Regions from separate parts of the Bradyrhizobium sp. USDA 4486 genome, predicted to be linked through region 3. Evidence: predicted binding sites of a transcription regulator. Region 3 holds the regulator's gene; each other region holds the start of a gene.

Region 1 (3,007 bases), 5.5 Mb from region 3:
CTTTGCTGCGGCTGCGAGCCGTGCCACCGATTGCGCCAGCGTGTCGGTGGCGCGCCGGTTCTTGGCCGGATACCAGATTACATAGATACCGGTCGGCCATTTCGCGAAGGCCTTTGCGAAGGCTTCGCCGAGCTTTTCGAACTCGTCCTTGTCCTCGAACGGCGGATCGATCAGCACGAGGCCGCGTCGCTCCTTCGGCGGTACGAAGGCGGGCAGCGCGACCCAGCCGTCGAGATCGACGACGCGGGCCTGCTCGTCGCGTCGCAGCACGTCGATCAGCGCCTTGCGCGCCTTCGGCTCGAGCTCGCAGGCAACGAGCCGGTCCTGCGGCCGGAGCAGGCCGCGCGCGATCAGCGGCGAGCCCGGATAAGCCTTGAGCTCGCCCTTCGGATTGAAGGCGCGGACGATGTCGAGATAGGGTTTCGTCAGCGCCGCAGTCTCGTTGGAAAGACGTGCCTGCATCAGCCGCGCGATGCCGGTCAGCCACTCGCCGCCGCGCCGCGCCTCGTCGCTTTCGAGATCGTAGAGCCCGGCGCCGGCATGGGTGTCGATGACGCGGAACGCGCCCGGCTTGTCCTGCAGGTACGTGATGATGCGCGCCAGCACGATGTGCTTGATGACATCGGCGAAGTTGCCGGCATGGAAAGCGTGGCGGTAGTTCATGGCGGACAGTTACGACATCGCGCGATGAAAGTAACTGCCGTCATTTCGGGCGGTGCGTTAGCACCGAGCTATGGTGCGCAATTGCGCACCTGAGAATCCCGAGATTCCGGGTCTGGTGCTAGCGCACCATCCCGGAATGACGACGAGAGAGTTGTGCCTCAACCGCCCCTGATCGGCGGCATCGTCACCTGGTCGCGGCGGCAGGCGCGGCGGTCGGTTTCCTCGCAGGAGCGGAATTGCAGATCCTTGCTGAGGCAAATGCGCACTTCGGACAGCCGCGTCCGGTTGCAGGTGACCGAAATGGCGGCATTGCTCAGGCCCGGATTGGCCTTGATGAAGGCCTCCTCGACCTCCGCCGGCGCCACGGTCTTGGCCTGCGACAAGTCGAGATACTCGGCCGGAATCTTGATCGCGGCGCGCGCCTTGCGGATCATCTCGAAATAGCTGCGGCCTTCGAGACCGGAGCAGGTGCCGTGCTTGTCCCATTCGTTGAAGATCAGGCCCGGCGCCGGCATCAGATCGAGCATTGAGGAGACGATGTTGCGGTTCAGCCGCGGCGCCGGCCGCTGGCAATATTCGGGGAAACCGCTCTCATATTGCGGCCATAGCCCGTGCACCACGAAGGCGTAGGGCCGGCCGCTGCACTGGATCTGGGAGCGGCCGCCGCGCTCCGCCGCCTCCTCGCAGAACGAGGGCGACCATGACAGCGACAGCACATAGAAATCGAATTCGCCGGGCGCGTTCTGCCGCTTGTCCTGCGCCTTGGCGCCGCCGGCCAGCGTGACCAGCCCGGCAGCCAGGGTCAGCGAGATCATCAGGCGGGAGAATGAATGCAATCTGGAATGAAACATGGCGATGCCCCTCAACTAGACTGTGCAGCCAGCCTAGCAGGCGAAAGGAACATTTCAAGAACAAAATTCAGCCGAGACACGTTCGGCGGCCTGATCGGGCCGAATCAGGCTTCTCGAATTACTGCCGGGCAGCGCGGCAGGCCGGATTGTAGGCCCAGTTGCGGTCGAGCCCGACCACGCACCATTCGACGCCGTTGCCGTAGCCGGCAAAGCCGCCGTCCTCGATGATCGAGAAATGCACCTTGCGCACCTTGCCGTCGTTGAGCAGGGCGTCGCCGGTGCAATAGCGGCGCGGAATGTTGTCGGACTGCCAGGGCCGGAACGCGACCTCGTGAACGGCGGCGAACCCCGTGATCTTCAACGGGGAATTCCAGAACGAGCTTTCCTTCTCCCAGAACTGGGTGGCAATCGTCGGCAGCGCCTTGTCGCAATCGGCGACGGCGCCGTCATAGCGCGGCCCGCTCAGCCAGAAGTTCAACTCGAGCGGATTGGCGGCCTTCGCCTCACCGAGCGACAGCGCTCCGAACATGAGGCCGAGCACGGTGGCAAAGCGGAGCGATTTCAGGGAGAGGGCGCGCATGGGCAATCCGGACAGCTAGTCTTGCGAAGTTCGGACGGTGCCGCGAAGGCCGGGCGGGGTCAAGTGCAGCGCGGCAACACTTGGCGAGGAGTTGACCATAAGGGCGTGGCCGGCAGGGCTTCGGTTCTTTTCACTTCCATCCCGGCGCCGTAAACTGGCGCCTCCAAACTGGAGTAACGGGAATGCGAATCATTGCGGCCGCGGGCCTTCTCGCCCTGGGTATTTTGGCGAGCCAATCGGCGCGCGCTGACATCCTTCCGGTCCCGCCGTTCAAGGGCAACGACACCGGCGGCATCATCGCCTATTCGATGGCGACCCAGGTCGATGCCCGTCAGGTCGCGGTCGATCACTGCGCGCGCTACGGCAAGGTCGTGAAATTCCTCGCGGTGCAGGCCTATGAGGGCGGCTATATCTCGTTCTCCTGCCGCTGGGTGCCCTATGGCGCCGCCGAACAGCCGATCCGCACGCTGTACTGAGGCGTCGTCGTAACGCTGCCTCTCTCAAGCCGGGAGCCTCGAACATGACGCGCAAACTCGCTTTGCTCGGCTCAAGCCTTTGCCTCGTCTTGTCGGCGGGCGCAGCCGGCGCCGACGACCTGCCGGTGCGCAAGGCCGGTCTCTGGGAAATGAAGATGGTCAGGAGCGGCTCGGCGATGCCCGAAATGACCATGCAGCACTGCACTGACGAGACCGTCGACAAGGAGATGAGCAACAACGTCTCCCCGATGGCCAAGCAGATCTGCTCCAAGCAGGACATCAAGAAGACCGCGACCGGCTATGTCAGCGATTCCGAGTGCAGCGTCGCCGGCATCAGCACGACCTCGCATGCCGAGATTACGGGCGATTTCAATTCTGCCTACACGGTGAAGACCTCCTCGCACGCGCAAGGCGGCGCTGCCGGTGCCGCGGGCCGC
Region 2 (3,007 bases), 2.1 Mb from region 3:
ATCTCGCCCGCACCATAGCCACCCTGGCGCCAGGCACCTCCGTCAAGCTCGACGTCTTCCACAAGGGTGCAGCCAAGACGGTGACGCTCGCGCTCGGCGAGTTGCCGAACGAGCGGCAGGCCCAAGCCAAGACCGGCGAGGGCAGGATGCAGCCGGACGCCGGCACGCCGCGCCTTGGGCTGAGCCTGGCTCCGGCCGGTGAGGTGCAGGGCGCCGGCCAGAAGGGGGTCGTCGTCACCGAGGTCGATCCGCAAGGGCCTGCGGCGCAGCGCGGCATTCAGACCGGCGACGTCATCCTCAATGTCGGCGGCAAGGCCGTCGCCAATGTCGGCGACGTCCGCTCCGAGCTGGCGCAGGCGAAGTCGTCCGGCAAGCGCAGCGTGCTGTTGCAGGTCAAGAGCGCGGAGGCGACCCGGTTCGTCGCCGTGCCGCTCGCCTGACCCGAATTTCGACCGGTGCGAATGCAAAAGGCGGCCCTTGTGGCCGCCTTTTCTGTTCGCCTTCAGAAGTACCGCGGGATATCCGATAACATTCTCGTTAACGGCAGGGACGATGACCCGGTTCGTCCGAAAAAGCCGTGTTCGCTGATCACTGTTCCGAGTCGTATATCTACCTGGCGGCAACGGAGCCGCCGAGACGGTTGCAAGCGTGGAATTCGAGCTGCCCGCCGCTCCCGTGGAACCGGCCGGTGGCTCGCATTTGATCGGTGCCGAACATGGATCGATTGAAGCTTTCGCTAAAGCGTGCGTTGCTTGTGGCGCCATTGGTGGTGTGGAGCGCAAACGCCGTTGGACGCGATGACGGCCGTTACGCCGACTCGCCCCTCAAGCCGTGGTTCGATAGCCTGCGCAGCCATCTTGGTCCGTGCTGTTCGGATGCGGATGGTTTTGCCGTTGCCGATCCCGACTGGGAGTCGCACAACGGGCATTATCGCGTGCGTCTCGACGGGCAATGGGTTGAGGTGCCCGACGAAGCCGTCATCACCGAGCCGAACCGGGCGGGCCGCACCATGGTGTGGCCGGTGAAGACCGCGTTCGGGATTTCGATCCGCTGCTTCATGCCGGGCAGCATGATCTGACACGGATCGGCGCGAGCGCGAACTGCTAACTGAAGCATGATCCGGAAAAGCGTGAAGCGGTTTTCCTTCGCGACAAACGCGGAACTCGTTTGCGCGGAGATCAGGCCCAGCAACAAGCTAAGGCGCCACGACGATTCATCCCAATCTGATCGCCCTTTAGGAGGATCTGCGCTTCGAGGATTTCTTGGACGATTTCTTGGACGACTTTTTGGACGTCTTTTTCTTGGACGTCTTGCGCTTCGATGCCTTCTTCGGGACCTTCTTGCCTTTCTTGCGCGCCTTCGACAGTCCGATCGCGATCGCCTGCTTGCGGCTCTTCACGCGTCCGCCACGACCGCCACGTCCGCTCTTCGCGGTGCCCTTCTTGTAACGCCGCATTTCGCTTTCGACATCGCTGCCGGAGCTGCGCGAGTAGCGGCGTTTCTTTGCCTTGCGTGCCATGAATGTCCTCCCTTGGCTGGGAGAAAACCTTCGGACACAAGCATGGTTCCAGAAGCGTGCGGAACGTTCCGCCTGGGATGCAGCGTTAGAACGAATTCGCCAGCTCGATCTCCGCCTCCAGCGCGCGGATGCGGCGCGCAGCTTCCGCGAACGACAGATCCCGATCGTATTGTGCCGGCTGGTAGGCCTCCTCGCTGAGCCGCTTCAGCCTCAGCCCCTGCGCGCGGGTCATCTGCTCCATAAGAATAGCCTTGGCGTCGTATTTACCTTGAACCTGCATGTCGCTGCTCCGTCCTGAAATTGCGGCTTGACTATATGTTCTTATTTTGTTCTAACAAGCCATGGACAACAGAATTAATGAAATTCGACGTAAAATCAGCGCCTTGAGGCTGGAGATGGCCGACATCGAGGCGTCCGTGCGCGACCTCGTCAATCGCGATCGCGACTGCACGGAAAAGGTCCTGGCGCAGATGGATCTGCGCGGGAAGATCAATCTGCTGATCGGCGAATGGAGGGCGGCCGGCGGTGGCGACGTCCTGCCTGACGTCCGCGACCGTGCGCCTTCGCCCGGTGAAGACAGCCGCCAGTCCGGTGCGCGCAATCGCGCGCCGCTGAGCGTTTCGGGAGGCGAGCGGTGGACGAAGACCCGGACACGTACCGGATTCTAACACTGCGCGCCGAAATCCTCGAACTCGGCTCCGCGATCCGGCAATTGCAGCGCGAGGGTCTCGATGACGCTGCAGCCCAGCTCTTGATTGCCCGCAAGCGCGCGCAACTCGAGCAGCTCGTGAAAGCCAACGCCGTGGGGCGCGTTTAACATCCCTGACATCCGACGCAGCTAAAGCGAGCGCGCTACGCGACACGCTGGAGCTCGCCGATGCTCGATGCCGAAATCGCCGCCTTGATACAGGCCGTGCTGGACGACGCCTGCGCCGGGCTTCGTCTCTCCGAACTGGCGACGCGCGAGCGTGTCGCCACGCGATTGCGTGAGGCCGCGCAAACAGATCGCCGCTCGATCGAGGATCTGAAACAGGCGGCGCGAGATGCTCTGGTCCGCGCACCGACGATGTGGCGCTAGCCCGGTGCGGCGATGATCGGACCGCCATCATGCCGCTGCGGCAAGCCGCACATCCCCGTGAGATGCCGCAAATTGGCCGGAACGGACGCCGGCTCGACCGATTGACCGAGCTCCTCTCATAGCGATGGAGCGTTCCATGGATATCAAGGGCAAGACGGTTGCCATCCTCGCTACACACGGTTTCGAGCAGTCGGAACTGGAAGTGCCGCGCGATCGCCTGAAGCAGGCCGGCGCGACGGTTCACGTCATCTCGCTCGCGGCGGGCGAGATCAAGGGCTGGGACAAGAAGGATTGGGGACGTCCAGTAAAGGTCGACAAGACGCTCGACCAGGTTTCCAGCAACGATTACGACGCGATCGTGCTGCCTGGTGGCCAGATCAATCCGGACCTCTTGCGCGTCGAGCCGAAGG
Region 3 (3,007 bases):
CAGGTGAGTCCCGCCGCCAGCGCCTCATCAGTTCGCTTGAAATCGGAGTTGGCGAATTTGGTGAGAATCACCGGGTGGCCGCTCGCCCAGGCCTTGCCGGGAAGTCCCTCGTCATATCCGAAATTCAGATCCTCGCTCACAGCCTTGAACGCGGACAGCCCCTCGTCATAGAGGCCGCCGCCGAATTCCAGCCGCATGCGCGTCCGGTCCGGTACCCAGAGCTCAACGACGCGAATGAAGGTCTTCATCGAACGTGCCCGCCGCCTCGTGCCAAGACGCCAGCCAAGACACCAGCCGAGACAGCATCGGGCATTTACTTGCGGAGCGGACGGTCAAAATTCAGGCAGGACAGCGCAAACTTCGTGCGGCGGGAAGGCGGTGGGCTGACCTCGTCCGCCCGGATGTCGAGAGACGCAAGCCACACCACGTCGCCGGCCACGGCCGGCGATGGCGATCTCTCTTCCTGGCCCGGGCTGTCGGCCCGGGATATCTGCGTCAGCCGATCGGCAGACGCGGAGTTGCCGGCCGGTTCTCGGCACTGACCTGCGGCTTGTGCTCGCGCTCGCCAAGCGGCTGCGTCACGGGCAGTTGCAGCACAGTTGCTTGCTGGCCTTCGACGAGTTGCGTCACCAGCACGTATTTGCCGTCGGGGAACTCGATCGCATCATGATGGCGATCGGGAATGTGCGGATCGATCTTGCCGAACTTGCCGACGCGCGAGTTGACGGTGCGCGTCCAGATCCAGCGATTGTCGTAGCGGACGTTGTCGGCGAAGGCGAGCTCCGTTCCCGGCAGCAGGCAGACCGCGACTGTTGGATCGGCCGCGGAGGCAAAGCCGCGCGTCGAGGTGCCGCGGAAAGTTGTCGTCACGATCGTCTCGCCGACTTCGGCAGGGCGCGATGCGACGGCATGCAGGCTGTAGTCACACATCGTGGGTGCTCCTCATGCGGAGATAGCAACCCGCGCCTCTGTCTTACGAGGCGCAGGCCTCTATCAGAGTGGAAGCATCATAGCGTCTGCGCGGTTATAGGCAAATCTGCGGCTCGCCACCGCAGCATGCGATCACATTATCTTTCCCGAAGGCGCTAGGAACAAACCCTGCTTTCGCGCATTCGGTGGGCGCGTGTCAGCGGCCGGCGGGCGCCGACCAGCCGGAATATGGCCAGACCGATTGTGATGGCTGCGTGAGCGCATTGCGCGCGTTTCGGACTTGCTCGCTCGCTACCGTTTCCTTGGCGGTGTCCTTGCGGACATGGCGATGCGATGGTGCAGCAACGGCTTGCGACGTTGATCCCGCAATCAGCGCTGCGGCCACCGTGCTCAGGATGATCTTGCGCATGACGTCTCCTCGAACCTTCAAAAGCCATCCCGAAGCGGTCTGCTTGGTGCGGCGTGCCGAGGATGTAGCGTCGGAGCAGGGGCCGGATAATCTGAGCGAAACCAGAAAGACTATCCAGCGGGAGCGGACAATCATCCGCTCCGATCTCTGATGGCGATGCCGACCGGAGCGCGCGGACAGCGCGCTCAGGACTTGCGGTATCAGTACTTCCGATAAAGCCCGATCAGCTTGCCCTGAATCTTGACCCGGTTCGGCGGCAGGATGCGCACCTCATAGGCCGCATTGGCGGGCTCGAGCGCGATCGAGGCGCCACGACGGCGGAAGCGCTTCAAGGTCGCTTCCTCGTCGTCGATCAGCGCCACCACGATGTCGCCGGTGTCGGCGGTCTCGTTGCGCTGGATCAGCGCCATGTCGCCGTCGAGGATGCCGGCTTCCACCATGGAATCGCCGCGCACCTCGAGCGCGTAATGCTCGCCCGAGCCGAGCATGTCGGGCGGGACGCTGATCGTATGGCTGCGAGTCTGCAACGCCTCGATCGGCGTGCCGGCCGCAATGCGGCCCATCACCGGCACGGCGACGGGGCGCTCGCCCTCGTCGGCGGGCGGGCTGGACGTCGTCCTCACCTTGCCGAGATTGCCTTCGATGACGCTCGGCGTGAAGCCGCGGCGGTTGCCGGCCGCGGCCTGCAGCTCGGGCAGCTTGATGACTTCGATGGCGCGGGCGCGATTGGGCAGGCGGCGGATGAAGCCGCGCTCCTCGAGTGCGGTGATCAGGCGATGGATGCCCGACTTCGAGCGCAGATCGAGCGCGTCCTTCATCTCGTCGAAGGAGGGCGGCACGCCGCTTTCCTTCAATCGCTCGCTGATGAACCGCAGGAGCTCGTATTGTTTGCGCGTTAACATCTCGACCAAAATCCCCCGGTTGATGTCGTTCGATTCCGAGACGCTGAATTCAGCGATAAGCCGCTACATGCTCGAAACAAATCATGAACGGACACTATATGTTCGATACATGTTCCGCAACTGCTTAATTTACCGTGAACGCGACAAAGTTCGCGCCACGCGTGTAGCCGGCGCGTTCAGACCGGCAGGCGCAGCACCTCGCAAGGCGTGCCCGCTTCGGCCTTCGGCGCGAACGGCGCGCGCACCAGAAGTGCCTGTGCCGCAGCGAGATTCGCAAGCAGTGAGGAATCCTGGTGATTGACGGGAACGGCGATCAGCGTGCCGTCGTCGCGCGTCTCCAGCCGTGCGCGCAGATAATCCTCACGCTGGTCGTTGGCGCCGACGTCGCGGCCGAGCACCGCCCGTTCGCGGCGATGGTGAATCACGGAACGGCCCGACAGCGCGCGAATCAGCGGCACCATGAACAGGAAGGCACACACATAGGATGACACGGGATTGCCGGGCAGCCCGATCACGCGCATTGCCGCCAGGCGTCCATGCATCATCGGCTTGCCGGGCCGCATCGCGATCTTCCAGAATGTGATCGCGATCCCCTCGGCCGTCAGTGCCTGCTGGACCAGATCGTGGTCGCCGACCGAGGCGCCGCCGGTGGTGATCAGGATGTCGGCGCCGCTCTCGCGGGCGCGGCGGATGCCCGCCGTGGTGGCGTCCAGGGTATCGGCGGCAACACCGAGATCGACGGTATCGGCCCCCTCGCTGCGCGCGA
Region 4 (3,007 bases), 5.0 Mb from region 3:
AATGCGCAACTCGTCCCTTCGCTGCGTCGGGCCGCCTCAGTGACGACTGCATCGGCGAGCGGCAGTCCCTTGCCGTAGAGCCGGACCAGCTTGGTGCGGCCGGTCTCGTCGGGAAGCGGCACTTCGATCGCCTGGTCGATACGTCCCGGGCGGCCTGCGAGAGCGCCTTCGAGTTGCTGAGGCCGATTGGTCGTCAGCACGAACAGGATGTCAGCGTCCTGCTTCAAGCCATCCATCTCATTGAGTAGTCGATTGAGCAGCGGTTCTTCGCAACCGCTCATGTTCTCACGCGCCCGCGCAATCAGATCGACGTCTTCGATCACAACCATGGCCGGTTGCAGGAGGCGAGCGAGATTCATGTAGGCGCCGAGCAGGCCGATTTGCTCCGCCGTGATGATCAGCGTCGTATGTCCGGGCAGGTGGGTCGCGAGATAACGGATGGTGTGAGTCTTGCCCGTGCCGGGTGGGCCGTAGAGCAAGATACCCTTCCGGGTCGATTGGCCGAGGCGGCGCAGAACATCCCGCGTACCCACGAAGTTCAGGACGTTGCGATCAAGTAGCCGTAACGTCTGTTCGGGCAGGATCACTTCATCGCGACTGACGGAAGGAAGCCGGTGCACCGTGATCCCGCGCGAGCGGCCGCGGTAGTCGGAATCGGCATCGAGAGAGAGGATCTTGCCGCGATAGGTGCGCGCAGCCTGCACTGCGTCCTCCAATGCGGCAAAGCACTGTTGGACAAGTTCCGCTCCCGCGGCCCCGGCCGGCACCATGATTTCGATTCGCACGCCAGTCTCACGGCCGTATTCCCGATGAATAGCCAGAAGTATCGCGTAGCGAAGGCCCGACGCAGTGCAAAGCCAGAGACCGTTGTCGAGGCACTTGGCCGGTGTCGGTTCGCCGATATCAACGTCGTTGTACTGAAGTGGTGCGATGGTTACTGCAAAATTATCGTCCTGCATCAGTCGCGACATCGATAGTGTTTCGTAGCGACGATCCTCGGCGAGGCCGAATAACCGAACCGGCGCGGCGAATAGTCGATCGATGGCGGATTGGACATCTGCGCGCATGTGGCCGGGAAACTGGCGGACCGTGGTTACGAGCTGGCTGCGCGGGACGTCGGCAAAATACGAATTCAGGACACTGAACGCGTAGTTAAGCTCTTCTTCGGGGAGTTCCTGGGATGCGGTTGCTGCCGCGCGCACGCAATCGGCGCACAACCATACTGTACGGTCCGTCAACTGCACTTCCGATTGCGCTGTAGGTTGACCGCAAAGGCCGCAGCAAGGCTTCGCCGTTTCCCGCATGATCACGAGAGAATGGCCGGCGATACTGATGCGCCGTCTGGCAGATTCCAGTAGGGCGTCCGCTACGGACGGTGGGTAAGGACCACAGACAGCGGTCGCGTGCTTCTCGATGCTGGCCATGACGGAAGCTGCCTCGCTGTCCGACTTGCCGAAGACACGGTTCAACAGGTCGACAATGAACTCACGCGGAACGTCTTCGTCGTCGTGCAGCACGAGTTGAACCGGCACGATCTCGACCTCGGTCTCGCTCACGAAACGCTCCTTTTTTCACAACCTGCAATTGATTAGAACATATAGGGAACACAAAAGAAGGCGACCGTCGAGCGTGGCGGCCGGGACAAATTGCAATGGATGGACGAGTTGTTAGTGCGCACCCCCGCCACCCGCCGCCTTTACCCGCCGCGTCAGCAGCACCGCGATCGCGGCGAGCACCAGCACCACGCCGATCACCGCAAAAGTGTCGGAATAGCCCATCACCAGCGCCTGGCGCCTGACCGTCTTGCCGAGCGCGATGATGGCCTGCTCGCGCGCGGCATTGGGGTCGGGCACGCCGTGCGCGATGAAGTAATTGGTCATCTGCGCGATGCGCCCGCGGACTTCCTCGCGGCCGAGCGTGACGGAATGGCCGATGATGTTGGAGTGGAACTGCTCGCGCTTGGTGACGATCGTCGCCAGCACCGCGGTGCCGATGGCGCCGCCCAGATTGCGCATCATGTTGGAGATGCCGGAGGCCGCCGGCGCGTCCTGCGGCGCGACGCTGCCGAGGCTGAGCGCAGACAGCGGCGCGAGCGTCAGTGCCTGACCCACGGCGCGCACGACGTTGGGGACGAAGAACTGGTCGCCTGAGTAATCGAGCGACATCATGATGTTCATGAAGGAGCTCGCGGCGAACAGCAGCAGGCCGATGGTCGCGATATAGCGGGCATCGAACCGCTGCATCAGCTTCGGCACCAGCGGAATCAGCAAGAGCTGCGGCAGGCCGGTCCAGGCCAGCACGTTGCCGATCTGCTCGGCATTGTAGCCCTGCACCTGGCCGAGATAGGCCGGCAGCAGATAGACCGAGCCGAACAGCGCAAAACCGAGGAACACTGCGGCGATGGTGCCGACGCCGAAATTCCACTGCGTCAGGAGGCGCAGGCGCAGCAGGGGCTTCTCGACCACCAGCTCGTTGTAGACGAACAGCGACAAACTGACCGCGGAGATGATTGCGAGCCGCACGATGAAGGGCGAGCCGAACCAATCGTCCTTGTTGCCTTCCTCCAGCACGGCCTGGAGCGAGGCGAGGCCCACCGCCATGGTGGCGATGCCGAACCAGTCGCCTTCACGCAGCAGGCCAAGGTTCAGCGGCTGGCGTTCCAGCGTGAAGAAATGCGTCGTCACCATGACCGCGGTGGGCAGCACGTTGACGAAGAAGATGGTCTGCCAGCCGTAATTCTCGGTGAGGTAGCCGCCGATGGTCGGGCCGATGGCCGGGGCAAAGGTCACGGCGAGCGAGAACATGGCAAGGCCGATCGGCTGCTGGCCCTTCGGCAGCCTGGTGAAGACCAGCGTGAAGGCCATCGGGATCAGCACGCCACCGAAGAAGCCTTGCAAGCCGCGCATCGCAATCATTGAGGGCAGATCGTGGGTGAAGGCACAGGCGACCGAGAATGCGGCGAACAACGACGCGAAGGCCAGCATGATGTTGCGAAACGAGAACACCC

The links. Region 3 encodes LexA, which represses DNA repair genes until DNA is damaged. Its sites were predicted from a motif close to TGTTCNNNNTGTGTTCNG; they were not measured.
Region 1: ACVWY3_RS35370 (ribonuclease T2 family protein) is a predicted target of LexA. The motif match lies at 1,560-1,577, and genes of this name have one in related genera.
Region 2: ACVWY3_RS20020 (DUF3072 domain-containing protein) is a predicted target of LexA. The motif match lies at 1,836-1,853, and genes of this name have one in related genera.
Region 4: ACVWY3_RS32945 (ATP-dependent Clp protease adaptor ClpS) is a predicted target of LexA. The motif match lies at 1,590-1,607, and genes of this name have one in related genera.

The regions. Positions count from the first base shown of each region.
Region 1 covers NZ_JBSRZV010000001.1:7,486,916-7,489,922, forward strand. The annotation lists gene ACVWY3_RS35365 (23S rRNA (adenine(2030)-N(6))-methyltransferase RlmJ) at 1-663, opposite strand, end outside; gene ACVWY3_RS35370 (ribonuclease T2 family protein) at 822-1,514, opposite strand; gene ACVWY3_RS35375 (hypothetical protein) at 1,633-2,094, opposite strand; gene ACVWY3_RS35380 (hypothetical protein) at 2,277-2,570, shown strand; gene ACVWY3_RS35385 (DUF3617 domain-containing protein) at 2,615-3,007, shown strand, end outside.
Region 2 covers NZ_JBSRZV010000001.1:4,101,846-4,104,852, reverse strand. The annotation lists gene ACVWY3_RS20035 (Do family serine endopeptidase) at 1-440, shown strand, start outside; gene ACVWY3_RS20030 (hypothetical protein) at 716-1,078, shown strand; gene ACVWY3_RS20025 (DUF6496 domain-containing protein) at 1,235-1,519, opposite strand; gene ACVWY3_RS20020 (DUF3072 domain-containing protein) at 1,605-1,799, opposite strand; partial or broken gene ACVWY3_RS20015 (hypothetical protein) at 1,915-2,134, shown strand; gene ACVWY3_RS20010 (hypothetical protein) at 2,154-2,336, shown strand; gene ACVWY3_RS20005 (hypothetical protein) at 2,397-2,597, shown strand; partial or broken gene ACVWY3_RS20000 (type 1 glutamine amidotransferase domain-containing protein) at 2,734-3,007, shown strand, end outside.
Region 3 covers NZ_JBSRZV010000001.1:2,002,986-2,005,992, forward strand. The annotation lists gene ACVWY3_RS09810 (GAF domain-containing protein) at 1-248, opposite strand, end outside; gene ACVWY3_RS09815 (hypothetical protein) at 496-930, opposite strand; gene ACVWY3_RS09820 (hypothetical protein) at 1,127-1,339, opposite strand; gene lexA (transcriptional repressor LexA) at 1,540-2,241, opposite strand; gene ACVWY3_RS09830 (molybdopterin molybdotransferase MoeA) at 2,418-3,007, opposite strand, start outside.
Region 4 covers NZ_JBSRZV010000001.1:6,985,548-6,988,554, forward strand. The annotation lists gene ACVWY3_RS32945 (ATP-dependent Clp protease adaptor ClpS) at 1-1,556, opposite strand, end outside; gene ACVWY3_RS32950 (MDR family MFS transporter) at 1,668-3,007, opposite strand, start outside.